3 regions of the Comamonas sp. UBA7528 genome follow, and region 3 is predicted to be linked to each of the others. Evidence: riboswitches for the same ligand, from Rfam matches in the RefSeq annotation. Region 3 holds a riboswitch; each other region holds the start of a gene.
What was found. Region 3 has a riboswitch for cobalamin ahead of cobW (cobalamin biosynthesis protein CobW). Riboswitches for the same ligand answer to the same signal wherever they lie in the genome.
Positions count from the first base shown of each region.

Region 1: it holds a riboswitch for cobalamin, as region 3 does, so the genes downstream of both, B3349_RS01220 (TonB-dependent receptor domain-containing protein) here and cobW (cobalamin biosynthesis protein CobW) in region 3, are expected to answer to the same signal.
Region 2: it holds a riboswitch for cobalamin, as region 3 does, so the genes downstream of both, B3349_RS15570 (TonB-dependent receptor) here and cobW (cobalamin biosynthesis protein CobW) in region 3, are expected to answer to the same signal.

Region 1 covers NZ_DLMU01000001.1:264,780-271,593, reverse strand. The annotation lists gene B3349_RS01235 (sensor domain-containing protein) at 1-2,289, shown strand, start outside; gene B3349_RS01230 (cell division protein ZapA) at 2,590-3,066, opposite strand; gene B3349_RS01225 (hypothetical protein) at 3,063-3,278, opposite strand; cobalamin riboswitch at 3,405-3,645, shown strand; gene B3349_RS01220 (TonB-dependent receptor domain-containing protein) at 3,713-5,587, shown strand; gene B3349_RS01215 (cobyrinic acid a,c-diamide synthase CobB) at 5,613-6,814, shown strand, end outside.
Region 2 covers NZ_DLMU01000013.1:21,410-28,223, reverse strand. The annotation lists gene B3349_RS15585 (mandelate racemase/muconate lactonizing enzyme family protein) at 1-803, shown strand, start outside; gene B3349_RS15580 (Bug family tripartite tricarboxylate transporter substrate binding protein) at 838-1,812, shown strand; gene zigA (zinc metallochaperone GTPase ZigA) at 2,338-3,528, shown strand; cobalamin riboswitch at 3,671-3,925, shown strand; gene B3349_RS15570 (TonB-dependent receptor) at 4,162-6,348, shown strand; gene B3349_RS15565 (ABC transporter substrate-binding protein) at 6,360-6,814, shown strand, end outside.
Region 3 covers NZ_DLMU01000009.1:104,368-111,181, forward strand. The annotation lists gene B3349_RS11650 (magnesium chelatase ATPase subunit I) at 1-696, opposite strand, end outside; gene cobN (cobaltochelatase subunit CobN) at 693-4,532, opposite strand; gene cobW (cobalamin biosynthesis protein CobW) at 4,532-5,614, opposite strand; cobalamin riboswitch at 6,044-6,262, opposite strand; gene B3349_RS11665 (GNAT family N-acetyltransferase) at 6,300-6,814, opposite strand, start outside.

The DNA of each region.
Region 1 (6,814 bases), on a different contig from region 3:
GATCTGGCGGCGGCGCCGCAGGACATGTACCGCTGGAACGATGCTGCGGAAGTCAGCTGGGGGCAGGTGACCCACACCCAGGTGCTGCATGCCAGCGGCAGGGCCATCCCGGTGGAGCAGCGCATCCGTGAAGTCGAAGACCCCCAGGGTGGGAACTGGCTGCTGTGGACCTTGCTGGATCGCAGCGAGCAGGAGCACAACGAGCGCGAGCTGGAGAGCCTGCTGGCCGAGCTGCGCGCCACCCTGGATTCGGCGGCCGATGGCGTGCTGGTGTGCTCGGCCGATGGCGCGATCCGCGCCTTCAACCAGAAGCTGGCCGAGATCTGGGCCATGCCGGCTGCGCTGCTGCTGCAGCGCAATGATGCGGCCATCATGGCCTGGATGCGGGACCAGGTGCTGTCGCCGGCCCTGTACGACCAGCAGCTGCAGGCATTGGGCCAGGACCCCCTGGTGCACACCGCCGATATTCTGAATCTGGCGGACCGGCGCGTGGTGGAACGCCGCTCGGTCCCGCTGCTGCGCCACGGCATGGCCGTGGGGCGTATTTTTTCGTTCCGCGACATCTCCAGGGAGATGGAAGTCCAAAGCGGCCTGCGGGTGGCCGCCCAAGTGTTTGAAAGCAGCCTGGACGCCATCTTCATCGCTGATGCGCAGGGGGCCGTTCTCCAGACCAATCCGGCCTGCGACGGCATGCTGGGTGCAGCCCTGTCCCCCGGTGCGCAGGCCAGCACGCTGTTTGCGCAGACCGAGCCGGAATGGCTGGACGCGGTGGCGCAGGAATGGAAAGAGGTCGGGCACTGGGAAGGCAACCGCCAGCTGCAGCGCGTGGACGGCAGCCTGTGTGCCGTGCGCCTGTCCTGGGTGGTTTCACGCGACGAGCGCGGGCAGGTGCAGCAAAGCGTGGGCTTCATCCGGGACCTGACCCAGCAGCAGGCGGCGCAGCAGAAGATCGAACAGCTGGCATTCAGCGATGCGCTGACCGGCCTGCCCAACCGCCTGATGCTGGGCCAGCATGTGGAGCAGGCCATCACCCAGGACACGCAGGCCGAGTTCGCCATCCTGTTCCTGGATCTGGACCGTTTCAAGATCATCAACGACTCCCTGGGCCACCAGTTCGGCGACCGGGTGCTGCAGCTGGTGGCGCAGCGCCTGCAGTCCTGCCTGCGGCCGCTGGATGTGCTGTGCCGCCTGGGCGGAGACGAATTCGTGCTCTACCTGCACGCGTGCCAGAAGCAGCATTCCGAGCGGATTGCCCGGCGCATCCAGGATGCGATGCGCGAGCCGTTCGTGCTGGACGGCCTGGGCTTTTCGGTGCAATGCAGCATCGGCATGGCCCAGTACCCCGAGCATGGGCGCACGCTCAATGAGCTGATCAAGCAGGCCGACACGGCCATGTACCGGGTCAAGGCCAGCGGCAAGGGCAGCTTCGGCTTTTACGAGCCGGCCATGTCCAACGGGCTGCTGGGCCGGGTGCAGATGGAGCACGCGCTGCGGCAGGCACTGGACCGCGACGCCTTGCGCGTGGTCTACCAGCCCCAGGTCGAAATGCACACCGGCAGCATCGTCGGTTGCGAGGCGCTGCTGCGCTGGACGGATGCACGCCTGGGCGTGGTCTCGCCCGGGGTGTTCATTCCGCTGGCCGAGGAGTCCGGCTACATCGTCAAGCTCGGCGCCTGGGTGCTGGAGCAGGCGGTCAAGGAAGCGGTGCGCTGGGTCAAGCAGGGCCTGGGCGTGAAGGTGTCGGTCAATGTCTCCTCGCTGGAGCTGCACCAGCCCGACTATGCGGCGCGCGTGGCAGCGCTGCTGAGTGCCTATGGCCTGCCGGCTTGCTGGCTGGAGCTGGAACTCACCGAGTCGGCCCTGCTGCAGAAGGAGCCGGTCATCGTGCACTGCATCGAACAGCTGGCGGACCTGGGTGTGCAGCTGGTGATCGACGACTTCGGCACCGGCTATTCCAACCTGGCCTACCTCAAGCGCATGCCGATTTCCAAGCTCAAGGTCGACCAGTCCTTTGTGCGCGGTCTGCCGCAGGACATGAGCGACAAGGCCATTGTGGAAGCGGTCATCGGCCTGGGGCGCGCCCTCGATGTGGAGATCGTGGCAGAGGGCGTGGAAACCGCTGCGCAGCGTGAAACGCTGATGCGCATGGGCTGCGGCTTCTACCAGGGATTTCTGTGTGCCCCAGGGGTCGAGGCGGCCACGTTCCAGGCCATGCTGCGCGCCCAGGCGGCAGGCCTGGAAGCGGGAAGTCTGGGGGGCGGAGTGCCGGGAGAAGACCGGCCGGTGTAGCGGCTTTGGCCGCCGGGATGAGGGTGGGGGGTGTCTGCAAAAACCACCGCGCCGTCATCCTGAACCGGGGGTTCAGGTGGGCGAGGGCAACCAGACGTTGGGTTCGTCTAACGCGAGACGATCACGCTTGCCTGGCAATGTACCAAGCCCGTGCTCAGGGAGCATTGGTTCAAGGCAATATAAAGCACGGCAGATTTGCAGACGCCTTCATTTTAGCGCGTGCCCGGCGGCTTGTGGTGGACCGGATGGAGAAAAGGGGAATTTGCGCGGCAGCAGCTTTTCGGCGTTGCCGCAAGGCCTCTACAGCAGCTTGCTGTCGACTTCCAGCGCGGCTTCCAGGCGTTCGATCAGCGCCTGCGCCTGTTGCAACTCGTGCTCGCGCAGCGCCAGCAGCTCTTGCAGCTGCGAAGCCAGTGCCTGGGCTTCTTCCTGTGCCTGCTGCGCTTGCTGCAGGGCGTCTTCCTGCGGGGTGTCTTGCAACGGGGCCGTGGGCAGTGCGTCGGCCGCAGGGGCGGCAGGTGCCAGGCCGTTTTCCAGCGTCAGTTCCAGCTCCTGCTCCAGTTCCTGCACGCGGGTGTAGAGCGATGCACTCTCGAACGCCAGATTCACGGCGGCCAGCACCCCCACGCGTTCGCGGGCGCGCACCTTGCCGGTGTTGCGGATACGTTCCATGTCGGCATCCACCCGCTGCACGGCGGCCAGCAGCATGTCTTCCTGGCCCTCGGGGCAGGTCAACACATAGTCTTGCTGGAGGATGCGCGCTTCGATCTGGCTCATGGTGCCTCTTGGTTGGCGGGCAGGCGCTCAATCAGTGCGTCCACCCGTGCACGTGCCGCCTGCAGGCGCGAACGCAGGGAATCGCGCTCCTGTGTGAGCGCGGCCACCTGCTCGGCCAGCAGGGCATTGGTGCGCTGAAGCTCGGCGTGGCGCAGCAGCAGGCGATCAACACGCTCTGCCAGCGGCTCGATCATGGAAGGCTGCGAGGTCATGGACATAGAGGGTAGCAATTGTAGGCGTGGCTAAATGTAAGCAGGTGAAATAAGGCCGAATCAGCCTGCATATGACGCTGGAAAACACCGGTGCACAGCACTTTTTTTACGAACGGCACGACTGAAACTAAAATCGGTGCTGTTGGTGCTCGCAGCGCGGTTCACGCGCAGCAGTTCAACGGGAAGCAGGACGGCCTCGTTTTTTTCAGAACCCGCCCAGCCTGCGCTGCCCCCGCAACGGTGAGTCCCTGGTGCATGCCATGCACCCCCGCTATCTGATACCGCCACTGGATGCCTTGAACAAGCGTCTGGGAAGGCGATGGTGTGGAGGACCAGCCCGGATACCGGCCAACACTGGTGTGCCCGCTCGAACGGGCATGGTTTTGCCCATCACTGGCGGGGAGGCTGGTACGGGCGACTTGGTGTTTTTTCTCATGTTTTCGAATGTTTTGAAGGCCGGTGCCGTGGCGCCCGCCTTGCCGTGGTCTGCCGTGTCGGCGGCCGTGTTGTGCGCTGTGGCGGCAGCCGCCCAGGCCCAGGAGAGCCCCACAGCTCGCTCCACGCTGGAGGAAACTGTGGTGGCCGCCACGCGCAGCGAGCAGCGCCTGTCGGATGTGATCGCGGACATGACGGTCATCGACCGCGACCAGCTGGACCAGCAGGCCGGCCGGTCGCTGGAAGATGTGATGGCCAAGTTGCCCGGCGTGCAGATCACCCGCAACGGCGGCCCCGGCACCGAAACCGGTCTCTACCTGCGCGGCGCCAGCAAGCAGCACACGGCGGTCTATATCGACGGCATCCGTGTCGATGTACAGAACGGCTCCGGCGGTGCGCAGTGGGAGTCCCTGCCGGTGGACCTGATCGAGCGCATCGAAGTGCTGCGCGGCCCCGCGGGTGCGGTCTATGGCTCGGACGCGCTGGCGGGCGTGGTGCAGGTGTTCACCAAGCGCGGTGAAGCCGGCGTGCAGCCCTTTGTGGGCGTGGGGGCCGGCGAGTACGGCAGCCGCAAGGCCGAGGCCGGCATCAGCGGCGCCCAGGGCATGATGGATTACGCGCTGGGCCTGTCCTATGCCGAAAGCCATGGCTTCGACTCCAAGAACCGGGGCGTGCACAACGAAGACCGCGATGGCTACACACGCAAATCGGCCAACGCCCGCGTGGGGCTGCAACTGAACGCAGACCAGCGCCTGGAACTGACGGCCCTGACCAGCCGCACCAATGCCGGGTATGACGCCAGCAAGTCGGTCAAGGACGACCGTGGCCTGCGCGCGCTGGATGCCTATGGCCTGAGCTGGACTGCCCAGTGGACGGAGCGCTTTCGCACGCGCCTGTCCGTCAGCGAATCCACCAACCGCTACGAGACCTCGGGCACCAGCACCTACGAAGCCGAAACCCGTCTGCGCACGGCGCTGCTGCAGAACGAGTGGCTGCTGGGCCCGGGCACGTTGAGCCTGGCGCTGGAGCGGCGCGAAGACACGCTGGAGAACACCGGCCTGAAAAACACCAGCCACAAGGACCGCGACCAGACCGGCGTGGCCATTGGCTACGGTGCCAAGTTCGGTGCCCACAGCGTGCAGCTGAATGCCCGCAGCGACGAGGACAGCGACTTCGGCCGCAAGAACACCGGCGGCATCGGCTACGCCTGGGCGTTTGCACCGCAGTGGCGCGCCACCGCATCCACCTCGACCGGTTTCCGCGTGCCCAGCCTGTACCAGCGCTTTTCGGACTATGGCGATCCGGCGCTGGCCCCCGAAGAAAGTCTGAACAAGGAAATCGGTCTGCGCTGGGCCGATCAGGGCAACCACCTGGGGGTGACGCTGTACCGCAACAAGCTGCAGAACCTGGTGTCCTATGAAAAAGGTCTGGGCAGCTGCGGCAAGACCTCCTGCTATGTGAACGTGGAGCGTGCGCAGCTGCAGGGCATCACCCTGACCGGGGCCTACCGCACCGGTCGGCTGAAATGGTATGGCTCCCTGGATTTCCAGAACCCCACGAACGAGGCCACCGGCAAGCTGCTGGAACGCCGCTCGCGCCGTTTTGCCACCCTGGGGGTGGATGCGGCCGTCCACGGGTGGACACTGGGCGGGGAAATGCAGGCGGCCAGCCGCCGCTACAACGCCAAGGACGAGCAGGTCATGAGCCTGGGGGGCTACACCCTGTTCAATCTGTCGGCCTCCACGCAGGTGGGCAGGGACCTGACCCTGACCGCACGCGTCGACAACCTGATGGACCGGGCCTACACACTGGCCCAGGATTACGCCACGCCGGGTCGCACCTTCTGGGTGGGCCTGAAATGGCTGCCCCGCTGACCGCAGGGGCTGCCGGAAAGCATGCATGTTGACTGAAACTTCCGCCCAAGCTGCGCGCCGCTGCGTGGCCGTGTTGGTGGCGGCTCCGGCCTCGGGTCAGGGCAAGACCACCGTGACCGCCGCGCTGGCGCGCTGGCACACCCGCCAGGGGCGCACGGTGCGCGTGTTCAAGTGCGGTCCGGACTTTCTGGACCCCTATTGGCACCAGCTGGCCAGCGGTGCGCCGGTGCACAACCTGGACGGCTGGATGGTGGGCATGGACGAGGTCCGGGCCCGCCTGCATGCCGCTGCCGGCGAGGCCGACGTCATCCTGATCGAAGGGGTGATGGGCCTGTTCGACGGCAGCCCGACCGCGGCCGATCTGGCCCAGCAGTTGGGGGTGCCCGTGCTGCTGGTGGTGGATGCGGGCGCCATGGCCGGCTCGTTTGGCGCCCTGGTGCTGGGCATGCGGCAGTACCAGCCGCAGGTGCCGTGGGCCGGGGTGCTGGCCAACCGCGTGGCCACCGGCATGCATGCGCAGATGCTGCAGACCAGCCTGCGCGAACCCGAGCTGTGGCTGGGCGCGCTGGCGCGCATCGGCCAGGGCAGGGATGCACAGCTGCTGCCGGAGCGCCACCTGGGCCTGGTGGCCGCGCACGAGCTGCCCGATGCCATGGCGCGCCTGAACGCCGCCGCCGACCAACTGGCGGACACCCCGCTGGGCCAGATGGACTGGGCCGCCTGGCAGCGCTGGAGCGTGGAATTCCCCGCTGCTGCCGCGGCCCAGCCGCCGGCCGGACAGCAGGCGTTGCAGCCCTGGCTGCAGGGGCGCACGGTGGCCGTGGCCAGCGATGCGGCCTTCAGCTTCATCTACCCGGCCAACCTGGACTGCCTGCAGGCCATGGGGGCCAATCTGGCATTTTTCTCACCCCTGGCCGGCGAAGGCCTGCCGCCCTGCGACGCCCTGTGGCTGCCCGGCGGCTATCCGGAACTGCATGCCGACAAGCTGGCGGCCAACACCGGGCTGCAGGCCGATCTGCGCGCCCACGTGGCGGCGGGCAAGGCCGTGTGGGCCGAATGCGGCGGCATGCTGGCCCTGGGGCAGCAGATCACCGATGCGCAAGGCCAGTCCCGGCCGCTGTGGGACATCCTGCCGGGCACGGCACAGATGCAGACCCGGCTGGCCGGTCTGGGCATGCAGCAATGCGTGCTGCAAGGCAGCGTGCTGCGCGGCCACACCTTCCACTA
Region 2 (6,814 bases), on a different contig from region 3:
TTGCCCTGTGGGACCTCAATGCGCGCACGGCCCAGCTGCCGCTGCACAAATACCTGGGCGCGGTGGAGCTGGACACCGTGGCCGCCTACGCCAGCGGCGGCTACTACGTGGAAGGCAAGACGGCCGAGCACCTGGGCGAGGAAATGGCCAGCTATGTCGAGCTGGGCTTTCAGGCCGTCAAGATGAAGACCGGTCGCTGGTCGCCCCAGGGCGAAGAGTCGCGCGTGAAGGCCGCCCGCGAAGCCATTGGCCCCGATGTCGAACTCATGCTGGACTGCAACAACGGCTGGGTCGACACCGTGCAGGCCATGCAGTACCTGCGCCGCATGGAGCAGTACGACCCCTATTTCATCGAAGAGCCGTTCAGCCCCGACGACGTCGAAAGCCATGCCCGCCTGGCCAAGCTCACCCGCATCCCCGTGGCCACGGCGGAAATCGGCTATGGCCGCTGGTACCACAAGCACCTGCTCGACATGGGGGCCGCCTCCATTTTGCAGACCGACGCTGCCGTCTGCGGCGGCATCACCGAATGGAAGCGCATTGCTGCCATGGCCGCCGGCTACGGCATCCAGATGTGCCCGCACTGGTTCCACGATGTGCACGCACCGCTGGTGGCCGCCACGCCGAACGCGCGCTATGTCGAATTCTTCTGGGATGACCAGGTCCTGAACTTCCGCCGCCTGCTGGACCGCCAGCTGTCGCAGGAAAAAGGCCGCGTCGTCCTGCACCAGACACCCGGCCTCGGCTTCAACTTCGACGAGGCGCAGGTGGCCAAGTTCGGTCGCTGGAGCAAGGTGGCGTAAGACCCCTCGGCCCATAAAAACAAGGAGACACACCATGCAACGCAGACAGTTCCTGTCCTCTATCGCCGCAGCGGGCGCACTCTGTGCGCAGCCCGGCTTCGCACAAGGCAAGCCCCCGGCGGGGCCGGTCCGCATCCTGGTCGGCTTCTCGGCCGGGGGCGGCACCGACATCCTGGCGCGCATCATTGCCAACAAGCTGAACACGCTGTGGGGCATCCCCGTCATCGTGGAAAACAAGCCCGGCGCGGCCGGCCTGATTGCGGCGGCCGAAGTCGCCAAGGCCCCGGCCGACGGGCATACCCTGATGATGGGGCACATCAACGCCCTGGGCATTGCCCCGGCGCTGAACCCCAAGCTCGGCTTTTCCCCGGAGCGGGACTTTTCCGCGATTGCGCTGGTGGGACAGACCCCGCAGGTGCTGGTGGCCAGCCCCAAGTCGTCCACCTCCATGCCGGGGCTGCTGGCGGCCTTGAAGAAGAAGTCCGGCGAAGTCAGCTTTGGCTCGTCGGGCACGGGATCGGCCCAGCACCTGGCGCTGGCGCTGTTCGAGCAGACGGCCGGGGTGTCGGCCCTCCACATCCCCTACAAGGGCGCATCGAACGTGATGACCGATCTGCTCGGCGGGCAGATCGACTATGCGTTCGAAGGCATGACCACCGCAGCCCCCTTCATCAAGGGCGGCAAGGTGCGTGCGCTGGCGCAGACCGGCAGCAAGCGTGTGAAGGCCTTTCCGGATGTGCCCACCGTGGCGGAACAGGGCTACCCCGGCTTCAACGCCAGCATCTGGTTCGGGCTGGTTGGCCCGGCCAAAATGCCGGCCGAAGTGGTGGCCCGCATCAATGCCGACGTCAACCGCATCCTGGCCATGCCGGATGTGGTGAGCAAGCTGGAAGAGTTCGGGGCCGAGGACGGCGGCGGCACGCCGCAGCGCTTTGATGCCTTCATGCGCGATGAGCGGGCCAAGTGGGCCACCCTCATCCAGTCCCGCGGGATCCGGGTGGACGGCTGAGCCAGGGCAGGGCCGCTATCGCCCAGGTCGTGACCGGCTCGCGGCCTGATTGGCGGCCCCCTTGGCCGACCCCATCCACGGCCCATAAGAGCCGCTGACACGACCTGGCACACCGCAGGTTTGCGTTGGAGACGGGGCGCGAAGCCGCCGGCAGTACCAAAGTACGACAAGGCGAAGCAAGGACGTATCAAAGCTTGTGTGAGCGGCTCCAAGGTGCCTATCGCGCTGTGTGTGCGGTGCCCCCGTACGGGATGCAGATAGCGGTCGCTTGCACTGCCGACACCAGTGAAACCGGTGATACCAAGAGCCCCCGCTGTTTCCGGACAGCAGGGGCTTTGCTTTGTGCCAGATGGTGCACTGCGCGCCGAGCGCCTTTGGGAGCATGCGAGGGGATGCAGGGCCGGATGACCCTGTCCCGCAAGGAGCCGGGGAACAGGAGGGGAGTGGGGGTGTGTTCGCTGCTGTGTGCTGCTTTCATATTTGATAATGAGTTATCATTATCAAATCTTGTTCTTGGTACCGGCGATGGCAAAGCTTCTCCCCGTCACCGTCCTGTCTGGCTTTCTGGGCGCAGGCAAGACGACGCTTCTCAACCACATCCTCCACAACCGCCAGGGCCTGCGCGTCGCGGTCATCGTCAACGACATGTCCGAGGTCAACATCGACGCGGCGCTGGTGCGCGAAGGCGGGAGCGATCTGTCCCGGACCGAGGAAAAACTGGTCGAAATGAGCAACGGCTGCATCTGCTGCACCCTGCGCGAAGACCTGCTGGTGGAGGTGCGTCGCCTGGCACGGGAAAAGCGCTTCGACTACCTGGTGATCGAGTCCACGGGCATCTCGGAGCCGCTGCCGGTGGCCGAAACCTTCACCTTCACCGACGAGTCGGGCGCCTGCCTGTCGGACATTGCGGTGCTGGACACCATGGTCACCGTGGTGGACGGCTTCAACTTCCTCAAGGACTACGAATCCCGGGACAGCCTGCGGGGGCGCGGGGAGTCGCTGGGTGAGGGCGATGAGCGCAAGGTGGTGGACCTGCTGGTCGAGCAGGTCGAGTTCTGCGATGTGCTGGTGCTCAACAAGACCGACCTCATCACCCGCGCAGAGCGCCAGCGGCTCATGGCCATCCTGAAGACGCTGAACCCGCGGGCGCGCATTGTGGAGTCCTCCTTCGGCAAAGTGCCGCTGGCGTCCGTGCTGTCCACCAAGCTGTTCAACTTCGACGAGGCGGCCAGGGCCCCGGGCTGGCTGAAAGAGCTGCGTGGCGAACACACCCCGGAAACCCAGGAATACGGCATCGGCAGCTTTGTCTACCGCTCGCGCCGGCCGTTCCACCCGGGGCGCTTTCATGCCCTGGTCGGCTCCGAATGGCCCGGAGTCATCCGCTCCAAAGGCTTTTTCTGGCTGGCCAGCCGCCCCATCTACGCGGGCAACTGGTCGCAGGCCGGGGCCGTGTGCCGCCATGGTCGGGCAGGGCGCTGGTGGGCGTCGGTACCCCGGGAGCAATGGCCGCGCGAGCCCGAGGCGCTGGCCACCATCACCCAGCACTGGGATGACAGCGTGGGCGACGCCCGCCAGGAACTGGTGCTGATCGGCATCGGCATGGACGAGCCGGCGCTGCGCCAGCGGCTGGATGCCTGTCTGTTGACCGACCACGAAATGGGCCTGGCCCCCCGGGCCTGGACCGGCTTCCACGACCCGTTTCCGGCGTGGGACTGAATGCCTGGGCACAGCGGCGCGCAGGTGGGCACCCCGAAGGGATGGCACCGGGTGTGTGGCCAGCCCGGCGCACCGATGCGGCGCATTCCGGTCGTTGCAGCCATGTGTCGTGAGCGATAATTCCTCGCTGCATTGAGATACATTTCAATGCTTGTTTCGAGGTGCTGCGTTGGCCGCAAGGCCACAGCAGTTAAACGGGAAGCAGGTGCGCTCCACAGAGCGCAATGCCTGCGCTGCCCCCGCAACGGTAAGCGAATCACCCTCTGCACACAGGTCAGACCTGAAGCCACTGCGCACTGCGTGGGAAGGCGTGGAGTGGGCCGAAAGTCCCAGGACGGATGTCCCTGGACTTCGGCATTTCGCGAGCCCGGATACCGGCCTTGTCACTTTTTTTGGACGCCGCGGGTGAGCGCGCAGTCCAGGTGGGATGGGTTCGCACGCCGAGCTGTCCTGTCTGCGCATGCCTGCCTGCGGATGTTTTCTTGAATCGGCCTTGCGGGAGAGCAAGGCCATCTGGAGCCGCGCATGCGCACCCCTTCCCGTATTTCCTATGGCCCTTCCTGCGGGCCTGTCGCTTTGCCCTGTGCACCATCGCGTGCACCATCTGGCGCATTCCCCCTTGCCCTGAAGCCCGTGACCGTGGGCGTCGCCCTGTGCTGCGCGCTGTGGGGCGCGCATGCGCAGGGAGTAGAAAACACCGCGGCCTCTGCGGCGACCGCAACCACAACCGCACCGGCTGCGGCGCTGGGCGATGTCTTCGTCACCGCCACGGCCCGGCCCGAGGACCGGGCCCGCATTGCGGCCACCACCCAGGTGATTGACCGCCAGGACATCGAACGCTCCTCGTCCCGCTCCGTCACCGACCTGCTGGCCGAGCATGCGGTGGGCTTTCTCAGCGAATGGACGGCGGCCCAGACCTCGCTGAACCTGCGCGGTGCCGCCACCGACGGCCAGGGGCGCGACTTCAAGGGCCAGGTGCTGGTGCTGCTCAACGGCCGCCGCGCCGGCACAGCCAATCTGTCCAAGCTCAGCCTGACCGATGTGGAACGCATCGAAATCGTGCGCGGCCCTGCCTCGGTGGTGTACGGCAGCCAGAACATGGGCGGGGTGATCAACATCATCCTGCGCACCGGCGCCAGCGGCCCGCTGAACCGGGTCACGGTGACTGGCAGCTCCTGGGGCGGCTGGAGCACCCAGGCCCAGACGGCAGGCGCCAGCGGCATGCTGGACTGGTATGTGGGCCTGAACACCAGCGCCCGGGATGACTACAAGTCCGGCGACGGCGGCACCGTCATGCAGAACACCGGCTGGAAGCGCCGTGGCGCGGTGGCCGCCCTGGGGCTGCAGATAGACAGCCTGAACCGGGTGGAGCTGCAGGCCCGCACCGACGGCATCTACAACGCAGGCTTCCGGGGATCCGGCGCCAACATCTACAGCAAGGATAACCGCGACAACCGCTCGCTGGACCTGACCTACACCGGCGCACTGGCCGACCAGTCCGTCAGCTGGCTGGCGCAGGTCTACCACTTTGTGGACGAGGACGAATTCAACTGGGCCTCCCCCGTAATCAAGAGCGGCACCAGCCCGGTGCCGGGCACGGCGCGCGACTACAACGACCGCAAGCTGGACGCCACCGGCATCCGCCTGCAGCCGCGCTTTCGCCTGTCCGCCGCCAACGACCTGCTGGTGGGCGTGGACTGGGAACGCAGCCATCTGCGTTCGGACCGCTTCCGTGTGGCCATGCCCGGCGGCCCGGCAGGCCAGGTGGCACCGTACGACAACAACCAGACGGAAGAGACCAAGGCGCTGTACCTGGAAGACGCGCACACGCTGCTGGACAACCGGCTGACCTTGCGCGCCGGCCTGCGCAAGACCTGGGGGGAGACCCGCTTCGACCCCACGCCCAATCTGGCGTTTGCCCAGTCCAATGTGCGCAAGTACGACACGCACACCTGGTCCCTGGGTTCGACCTGGAAAGCCACCGACGACTGGAACCTGCGCGCAGGCATCTCCACCGGCTTCCGGGCCCCGACCGCCACCGAACTGGCCGCCGACTTCACCGCCGTGGGCGGCGGGCGCACCTTCGGTAACCCCAATCTGAAGCCCGAGACCAGCCGCCAGATCGAAGTGGGCACCACCTTCACGCAGCCAGGCTGGAAGGTGGATGCCGCGCTGTTCCAGAACATCATCTCCAACCGCATCACCACCGTGTCCCGGGGCCCCAGCACCAACACCTCGGACTATGCCAACAACGCCGCAGAAGTCGTGGCGCGTGGCCTGGAGCTGACCACCAACGTCGACCTCAAGCAGGTGCTGAACCTGGGCCTGCCGGGCCAGTCGCTCAGCGCCTTTGCGGGCGGCTACTACCACTTCGACATGCGCGACAAGGGCGCGGCGGCCACCGCCAACACCGATCGCGTGCAGCGCATGTACCGCTTCCAGGCCTCTGCCGGCATGCGCTACGCCCAGGGCATGGACCGCAATGCCGGCGACTGGAGCATGCAGCTGACCGCGCTGCTGCGCGGACCGATGTGGTACGACACCGAAGAGAACCTGCTGGTGCCGCAGGGCGAACCCAGCAGCACCTATATCCACCGCAAGGGGGCCTTCACGGTGTGGAACCTGCGTGGCGACTACCGGGTGAACCGCAGCGTGAAGCTGTTTGCGGCGGTGAACAATGTCTTCAACCTGAACCGCAGCCCCATCTTCATCGCGCAGGACCGCTCGCCCTGCCTGGCAGATGCGCGCTTCCAGAACGGTGGTTGTGGCACATCCATGCCCGGGCGTGAGCTGATGGTCGGCCTGCAGGCCGACTTCTGAGGCCAGGCCGCATGCACAGGCCCGCCAACCACCCTCCGGAAGCACTCCCGGACGCGCTGTCCCGGCGCGCCGTGCTGCGCCGCTGGGGCGCGGCGGTGGCGGGCGGCTCCCTGCTGCCCGGCCTTGCCGTGCCCACGGTGCTGGCCGGCCCGGTCGGTCCAACCGGGCCTGCGGGGGCAGCAGAGCAGGCCATGCAGCTGGCCTCGGGCATCCACCTGAAGGATGCGCTGGGGCGCGCCGTCTGGCTGCCCCGGCCGCCCCGGCGCATCGTCACCATCTTCTCGTCCAACACCGAACTGGTCGCCTCCCTGGGGCTGGTGGACCGCATCGTCGGTGTCGAGGATTTCACCCGCTACCCGGCCGAGGTGCTGGGCCTGCCCAAGGTCGGCGGCCGGCTGGGCTTTTCCGTGGATGCCGTGGTGGCCCAGCGTCCGGACCTGGTCATCGTGACACCGGCGCGGCAGGC
Region 3 (6,814 bases):
GGTCCACGCCACAGCCGCCACGCGCTCGCGCGCCAGCTTCACCCGCTGCGCCAGATCGGATTGCGCCGCAGCGTGCTGCTCCACAAAGGCCTGCGGACTGGCATCGAACGCCATGCGCGTCTTGACAATGGCCTTGCGCACCGCGGCACTGGGCACATTCTCCAGCCGCACAAACAGCCCAAAGCGGTCCAGCAGCTGCGGGCGCAGTTGGCCCTCTTCCGGGTTCATGGTACCCACCAGGGTGATGCGCGCATCGTGCTGGTGCGACACGCCGTCGCGCTCCACCCGGTTGATGCCGCTGGCGCTCACGTCCAGCAGCAGGTCCACCAGCGCATCGGCCAGCAGATTCACCTCATCCACATACAGGATGCCGCCATGGGCACGCGCCAGCAATCCTGGGCGGAACACCACCGCACTGCGCTGCAGCGCGGCTTCCAGGTCCAGGGACCCGGCCAGCTGTTCCTCGGTCGCCCCCAGCGGCAGGTTCACAAAGCGGCCGGCCGGCAGCAAGGCGGCCAGCGCCCGCGCACTGGTCGACTTCGCCGTCCCGCGCGGGCCTTCCACCAGCACGCCGCCCAGCAACGGGTCCACGGCCGCCAGCAGCAAGGCCGTCTGCAGCTGCGGCTGCCCCTCGATGGCAGTGAACGGAAAGCCCGCCGCCTGCACGGACGGGGCGGATTCGGTGGACGAGATCATCGCTTCTCCAACAATTGTTCTGCGGCCAGCAACTGCTGCTCCAGCAGTGCCTGGTAGTCCCCGCTGTCTTCCCACAGACCCCGGTGGATGGCCTCCAGCAGCCGCTCGCACATGCCATGAAAGGCTGCGGGATTGTGCTGCTGCAAAAAGTCGCGCGTGGCGGCATCCGCCACAAAGGCATCGGTCACGCGCGCGTACTGGTCGTCGCGCACCACACGGGCCGTGGCGTCAAAGGCAAACAGATAGTCCACCGTGGCAGCCACCTCGAACGCACCTTTATAGCCATGGCGCTTGATGCCGTCGATCCACTTGGGGTTGGTGACGCGGGCGCGCACCACCCGGCTGATTTCTTCCTGCAGCGTGCGCATGCGCGGGGCATCCGGGTTGGCATGGTCGCCAAAGTACAGCGCCGGCTGCTGGCCGCGGAAATGCCGCACCGCCGCGGCCATGCCGCCTTGAAACTGGTAGTAATCGTCCGAATCCAGCAGATCGTGCTCGCGGTTGTCCTGGTTGTGCACCACCAGCTCGATCTCGCTCAGGCGCTGGACAAAGCGCTCCGGCAGCGCCGTCCCGTCGTCCTTCTGCCCATAGGCATAGGCCCCCCAGTTCCGGTAGGCCGTGGCCAGGTCTTCATCGCTGTCCCAGTTGCGGCCATCGATCAGCCCCTGCAGACCCGCGCCATAGCTGCCCGGCTTGGCACCGAACACGCGCAGCCCCGCCTGGTGGCGGGCCACCTCCTCGCTCAAGCCTTGCGCCTGCAGCTCGGCCGCCTCCTGCAGCACCCGTGCGCGAATGGGGTTGGTGTCGGCATCCTCGTCTTCCAGGCTGGCCACTTTCTGCACCGCGGCATCAAACAGGCGGATCACATTGGTGAAGGCATCCCGGAAGAAGCCGGACACCCGCAGGGTCACATCCACGCGCGGGCGGCCCAGCACGCTCATGGGCAGCACCTCGAAGTCGCTGACACGCCAGCTGCCATCCGCCCACTTGGGCCGCACGCCCAGCAAGGCAAAGGCCTGGGCAATATCGTCCCCTCCCGTGCGCATAGTGGCCGTCCCCCACACCGACAGGCCCAGTGCACGCGGGTAGTCGCCATGCTCCTGGGTGTAGCGCTCCACCAGCAACTGGGCGGATTTGAGCCCCAGCGTCCAGCTGGTGGGCGTCGGCACGGCGCGCGTGTCGACCGAGAAGAAATTGCGCCCCGTGGGCAGCACGTCCGGGCGGCCGCGCGAAGGCGCCCCGCTGGGACCGGCCGGCACAAAACGGCCTTCCAGCCCCCGGCACAGCTGCAGAATCTCCTGCGGGCCACAGGCCTGCAAGCGCACGCGCAGGTCGTGCTGCACCCGTTGCAGCACCTGCCGGGTCTGCTCCCAACCCGCCTCCAGATCCATGCCGGAAAGCCCGGGCTGCTCCAGCAACTGCAGCGCCAGCAGTTCCAGCCGCTCGCGGGTGTCGCCCGCATGGCGCCAGGCCTGGCCGTCCACCGCCGCCAGTTGCTGCGGGCGCGGCCCGGTCCAGGGTTGTTCCCAGGCCGCATCCAGCGGATCGAAAACCGTGCCCGGCAACAGATCGTGCGCCAGGGCGCGGATCAGGCTGTTGTTCGCCCCCTGGCCGTTGCCCACCGGGTGGCGGGCCAGTGCCAGCAGGGTATCCCGCTCCAGGCGCCCCTGCGGGGACTGGCCGAAGACATGCAGTCCGTCGCGGATCTGGCTTTCCTTGAGCTCGCACAGATAGGCATCGGTCTTGTTCAGCAACTGCTGCTCGTCCGCCTCGGTGCGGGGCGCAGCCACCCCCAGGTCCTGGTGCAGATCGTGCTGCACGATATGCGCCAGAATCTGCTGGCGCAGCAGCTGGGCGCGCCGGCGGTCCAGCGTCACCGCCTCGTAGTACTCGTCCACCATGCGCTCCAGGTCGCGCGTGGGGCCATAACTCTCGGCCCGCGTCAACGGCGGCATCAGGTGGTCCACGATCACCGCCTGCGCCCGGCGCTTGGCCTGCGCCCCCTCTCCCGGGTCGTTCACGATGAAGGGGTACAGGTGGGGCATGGGACCAAACGCCAGGTCCGGCCAGCAGGTCTGCGACAGCGCCACACTTTTGCCCGGCAGCCACTCCAGGTTGCCGTGCTTGCCCACATGCACCATGGCATCCGCCTGCCATGCGCTGCGCAGCCAGTGGTAGAAGGCCAGGTAGTAATGCGGCGGCACCAGATCGGGGTCGTGGTAGCTGGCCATGGGGTCCAGCTGGTAGCCGCGCGCCGGCTGAATGCCCACAAACACCTGCCCGCAGCGCAGTCCCGCCACCATGAAGCGCCCCTGGCGCAGCATGGGGTCGGACTCGGGCGGGCCCCAGCGCTGCACCACGGCCTGCTGGTTCTCCGGCGGCAGGCTGGCAAAGAATGCCTGGTAGCCGGCCAGGTCCAGGCTCTGCTGTGCAGGCCGCACACTCCAGGAATCGGGATCGTTGGTAATGCCTTGCTGCAGCTGCTGCATCAACGCATCGCCATCCGCGGGAATCTGGTCCAGCACATAGCCCTGCTGCTGCAGCGCCTGCAGGATGTGGATGACGGAAGCCGGCGTATCCAGCCCCACGCCGTTGCCCAGACGGCCTTCCTGCGTGGGGTAATTGGCCAGGATCAGGGCCAGGCGCTTGTCGGGATTGGCTTTGTGGCGCAAACGGCACCAGCGCTGCGCCAGCGCCACCACAAAATCCAGCCGCTCGGCATGGGCCTGGTACTGCACCACATCCGACTGCGTCAGCTCACTGCGGTGCGACAGCCCTTTGAAGCTGATGGCCCGCGTGATGATGCGGCCGTCCACCTCGGGCATCGCCACATGCATGGCAATGTCGCGCGGCTGCAGACCGTGCGCATCGTCCAGCCAGCTTTGCTGGTTGCTGCCGGACATGATGACCTGCAGCACCGGAATATCGCCCGCCAGCGCATGGTCGCCCGGTGTTTCCAGCGACGACTGCGCAAACGAGGTGGTGTTCAGGATCAGCGACACCTGGTGCGCACCGCACAGCTGGTGCAACAGGGCCAGGCTGGTCGCATCCTTGAGCGACAGCAGCGCCAGCGGCAGCGGGTTCATGCCCTGCGCCAGCAGCTGCTGGCACAGCTGGTGGAACACCTGCGTATTGCCCGACTGCAGGTGCGCGCGGTAGAACACCACCATGACCACGGGCGCGCCCACCTGCCACTGCAAAGGCCCCGGCTCCAGCCAGTGCGCGGCCGTCGCCGCGTCGTGGTCGGGATGGTAGACCGCAGCGGACGGCAGCGCGCGGGGCGCCAACGCTGGCTGCGCCCCCTTCAGAAAGCTGTGCCACAGATAGCGGAACATCTCGCGCGCATTGGCCAGCCCGCCTTCGCGCAGATAGCGCCAGATGCTGCGGCATTGCTCCACGGAGGCCGTGCTTTTTTGCAGCAGGTTCAGGTCTTCCGTCGTATCGCCGGAAAACATCACCAGCACAATGCCGTTCTGGCGGCACACCTCGCGGATGCGCTCCGTGCCATAGGGCCAGTAGCTCTCGCCGCCCAGGTGGTCGATCACGATCACGCGGGCATGCTGCAGCACCTCGTCGACATACAGGTCCACCGAGGCCGGCTGGCGCAAATGCATCAGATTGGCCAGCCGCACCGTCGGCAGGCGTTCGCCGTCCCGTCCCTGCTCCAGGCCCTGCTGCGCGGCGCTGGCCTGCAGCTGGCCATAGGCCTCGGCCAACAGGGCCAGCGTGGTGTCGGCCGCACTGAGCACCACCACATCGGCCGGCGACTGGCCCAGGCTGGAGACAAAGGCTTCGTCATCGACAAAGCCGCCGGGCTGGACGGCGAGCAAATGCATCAGAGCGCTCCGGCGGTCAGACCGTTCAACGCGGCGCGGATGCGGTCCTCTTCCAGATCATGGCCGATGAAGACCAGGTGGGTCTTGCGTGCCTCGTCATCGCGCCAGCGGCGGTCGAAATAGCTGTCAAAGCGCTTGCCCACGCCATGCATCACCAGGCGCATGGGCTTGCCTTCCAGGGACACAAAGCCCTTGACGCGGTAGACGGTGTTCTCGGCCACGATGTCGGCCAAGCATGCCAGCAGCGCATCCCGGTCCACCTCGGGCAGCTCGATCACCACGGAGTCGAACGCATCGTGGTCGTGCGCGTCGTGGTGGTGTTCCTCGCCTTCACCATGCTCGTGGTGGCCCACCCGCTCATGGATGCTCTCTTCCGAGGCACTGGACAGACCCAGCACCACCCCCAGGTCGATCTGGCCGTGCTCGGCCGCCACGATCTTCACCTGGGCCGGCACCTCCTCGCGCACGATGGCCTCCACCTTGGCGCGGTCCTGCGCGCTGGCCAGGTCCAGCTTGCTCAGCACCACCAGGTCGGCCGAGATCAGCTGGTCTTCAAACAGCTCGTGCAGCGGGGATTCGTGGTCCAGATTCGGATCCTGCTTGCGCTGGGCATCCACGGCCGCCGGGTTGGCCGCAAACTGTCCGGCAGCCGTCGCCGGCACATCCACCACCGTGATCACGGCGTCCACCGTGCAGGCGTTCTTGATTTCAGGCCAGTTGAATGCCTGCACCAGGGGCTTGGGCAGTGCCAGCCCGCTGGTTTCGATCAGGATGTGGTCAATATCGTCGCGCCGCGCAATCAGCTGGCGCATGACCGGGTAGAACTCTTCCTGCACGGTGCAGCACATGCAGCCGTTGGCCAGCTCGTAGAGCTGACCGCTTTGCGGGTTGGCTTCGTCTTCACAGCCGATGCCGCAGCCACGCAGAATCTCGCCATCGATCCCCAGTTCGCCGAACTCGTTGACGATCACCGCAATACGGCGGCCATTGGCGTTTTGCAGAATGTGGCGCAGCAGCGTGGTCTTGCCACTGCCCAGAAAGCCGGTAACGATGGTGGCGGGGATCTTGTGGTGCGTACTCATGGTCAAAAACTCCTGTGCTCCGAAGAAAAAAGAAAGCTGCGGCCTCAGTGCCCGCTGCCAGTGAAAGAGGTGCAGGCGCGAGGGGAGCGCAGTGCAGCAGCAGGCCCCGACGCGGCCATGCGGCAGTGGGCGCCCAGGCCGAACGGACGCTGCGCGGCACAGGTCAGAGGGTGAATACGTCCGCCTTGCCCGGCAGGCCGTGCCATGAAGGCCTTTGCAGCGAAGCGCGCAGCCATGCGCACGCCCTGCACAGACGTTGGGACAGGCATGCGCCGGGCATGCCGATGTGTGAACGGTTGAACCATGCTCTCCCCGAGCTGTCACGCGACAAAAAGCATGCGATGGGGAGGATGTGCGTGCGACAGACCTGGGTCGCACCAGAAGCAGGTGGAAAGGGCCGGTCAGCAAACAGCCCACACCCCGTGGCATACCACTGCAATCAAACAGGTCGGTATTCTGGCTCGCCGTCATACCGCCCACACGGCCTTCCCAGGTAGCGCACCCAGTGGCATCGACGTGTGGCGGTCAGGCTTACAGCAGCGGGGGCTGCGCCGGAATGCTTCCCACCCGAAGGCGAAGGTCACCGGACTTCCCGTTTCACCCGGCATGGGCTGTGCCATGCAGGGCTCCTGTTCAAAGCGCAAATTATAGGAGCGGCAACCCACCCTTCGCGCAACGGGGGCAGCTAAGTGGACACTGGAGCGGGCAGCGCAGGCGGCAGCAGGCACTGCATATGGATGGTCTGCCAGACCGGCTCGGCCTCGCGCTGCAGCACCGCAAACCCATTGCGTTCCCAGAACTCCAGCGCCCCCGGCAAAAAAGGGTGGGTGTGCAGATACAGCACCTGGACTCGGTGGGCCTGTGCATGGGCCTGCAGCGTGGCGAACAACGCCTGTGCCAGCCCTTGCCGCCGCCACGCCGGTGCCACAAACAGGCGCACCACCTCCACCACGGACTGCGGCCCGAAATCCAGCTGCGCAAACCGGCCATCGTAGGCACGGTAGGCGATGCTGCCCACCACAGCGTGCTGCGCATCACGGGCCGCCCACATCCGCCCGCCCCTGTCCCCGTATACCTGCGCGAAATGCCGCAGGTCCGCCGGCGTGTCCTGGGCAGACACACGTGCACCGAACATCTGCACGCGTGCGTCGCGCAGAAAGCCGTCCACCTCCTGCAGGCGCTCGACCGGCTGGATGGAAA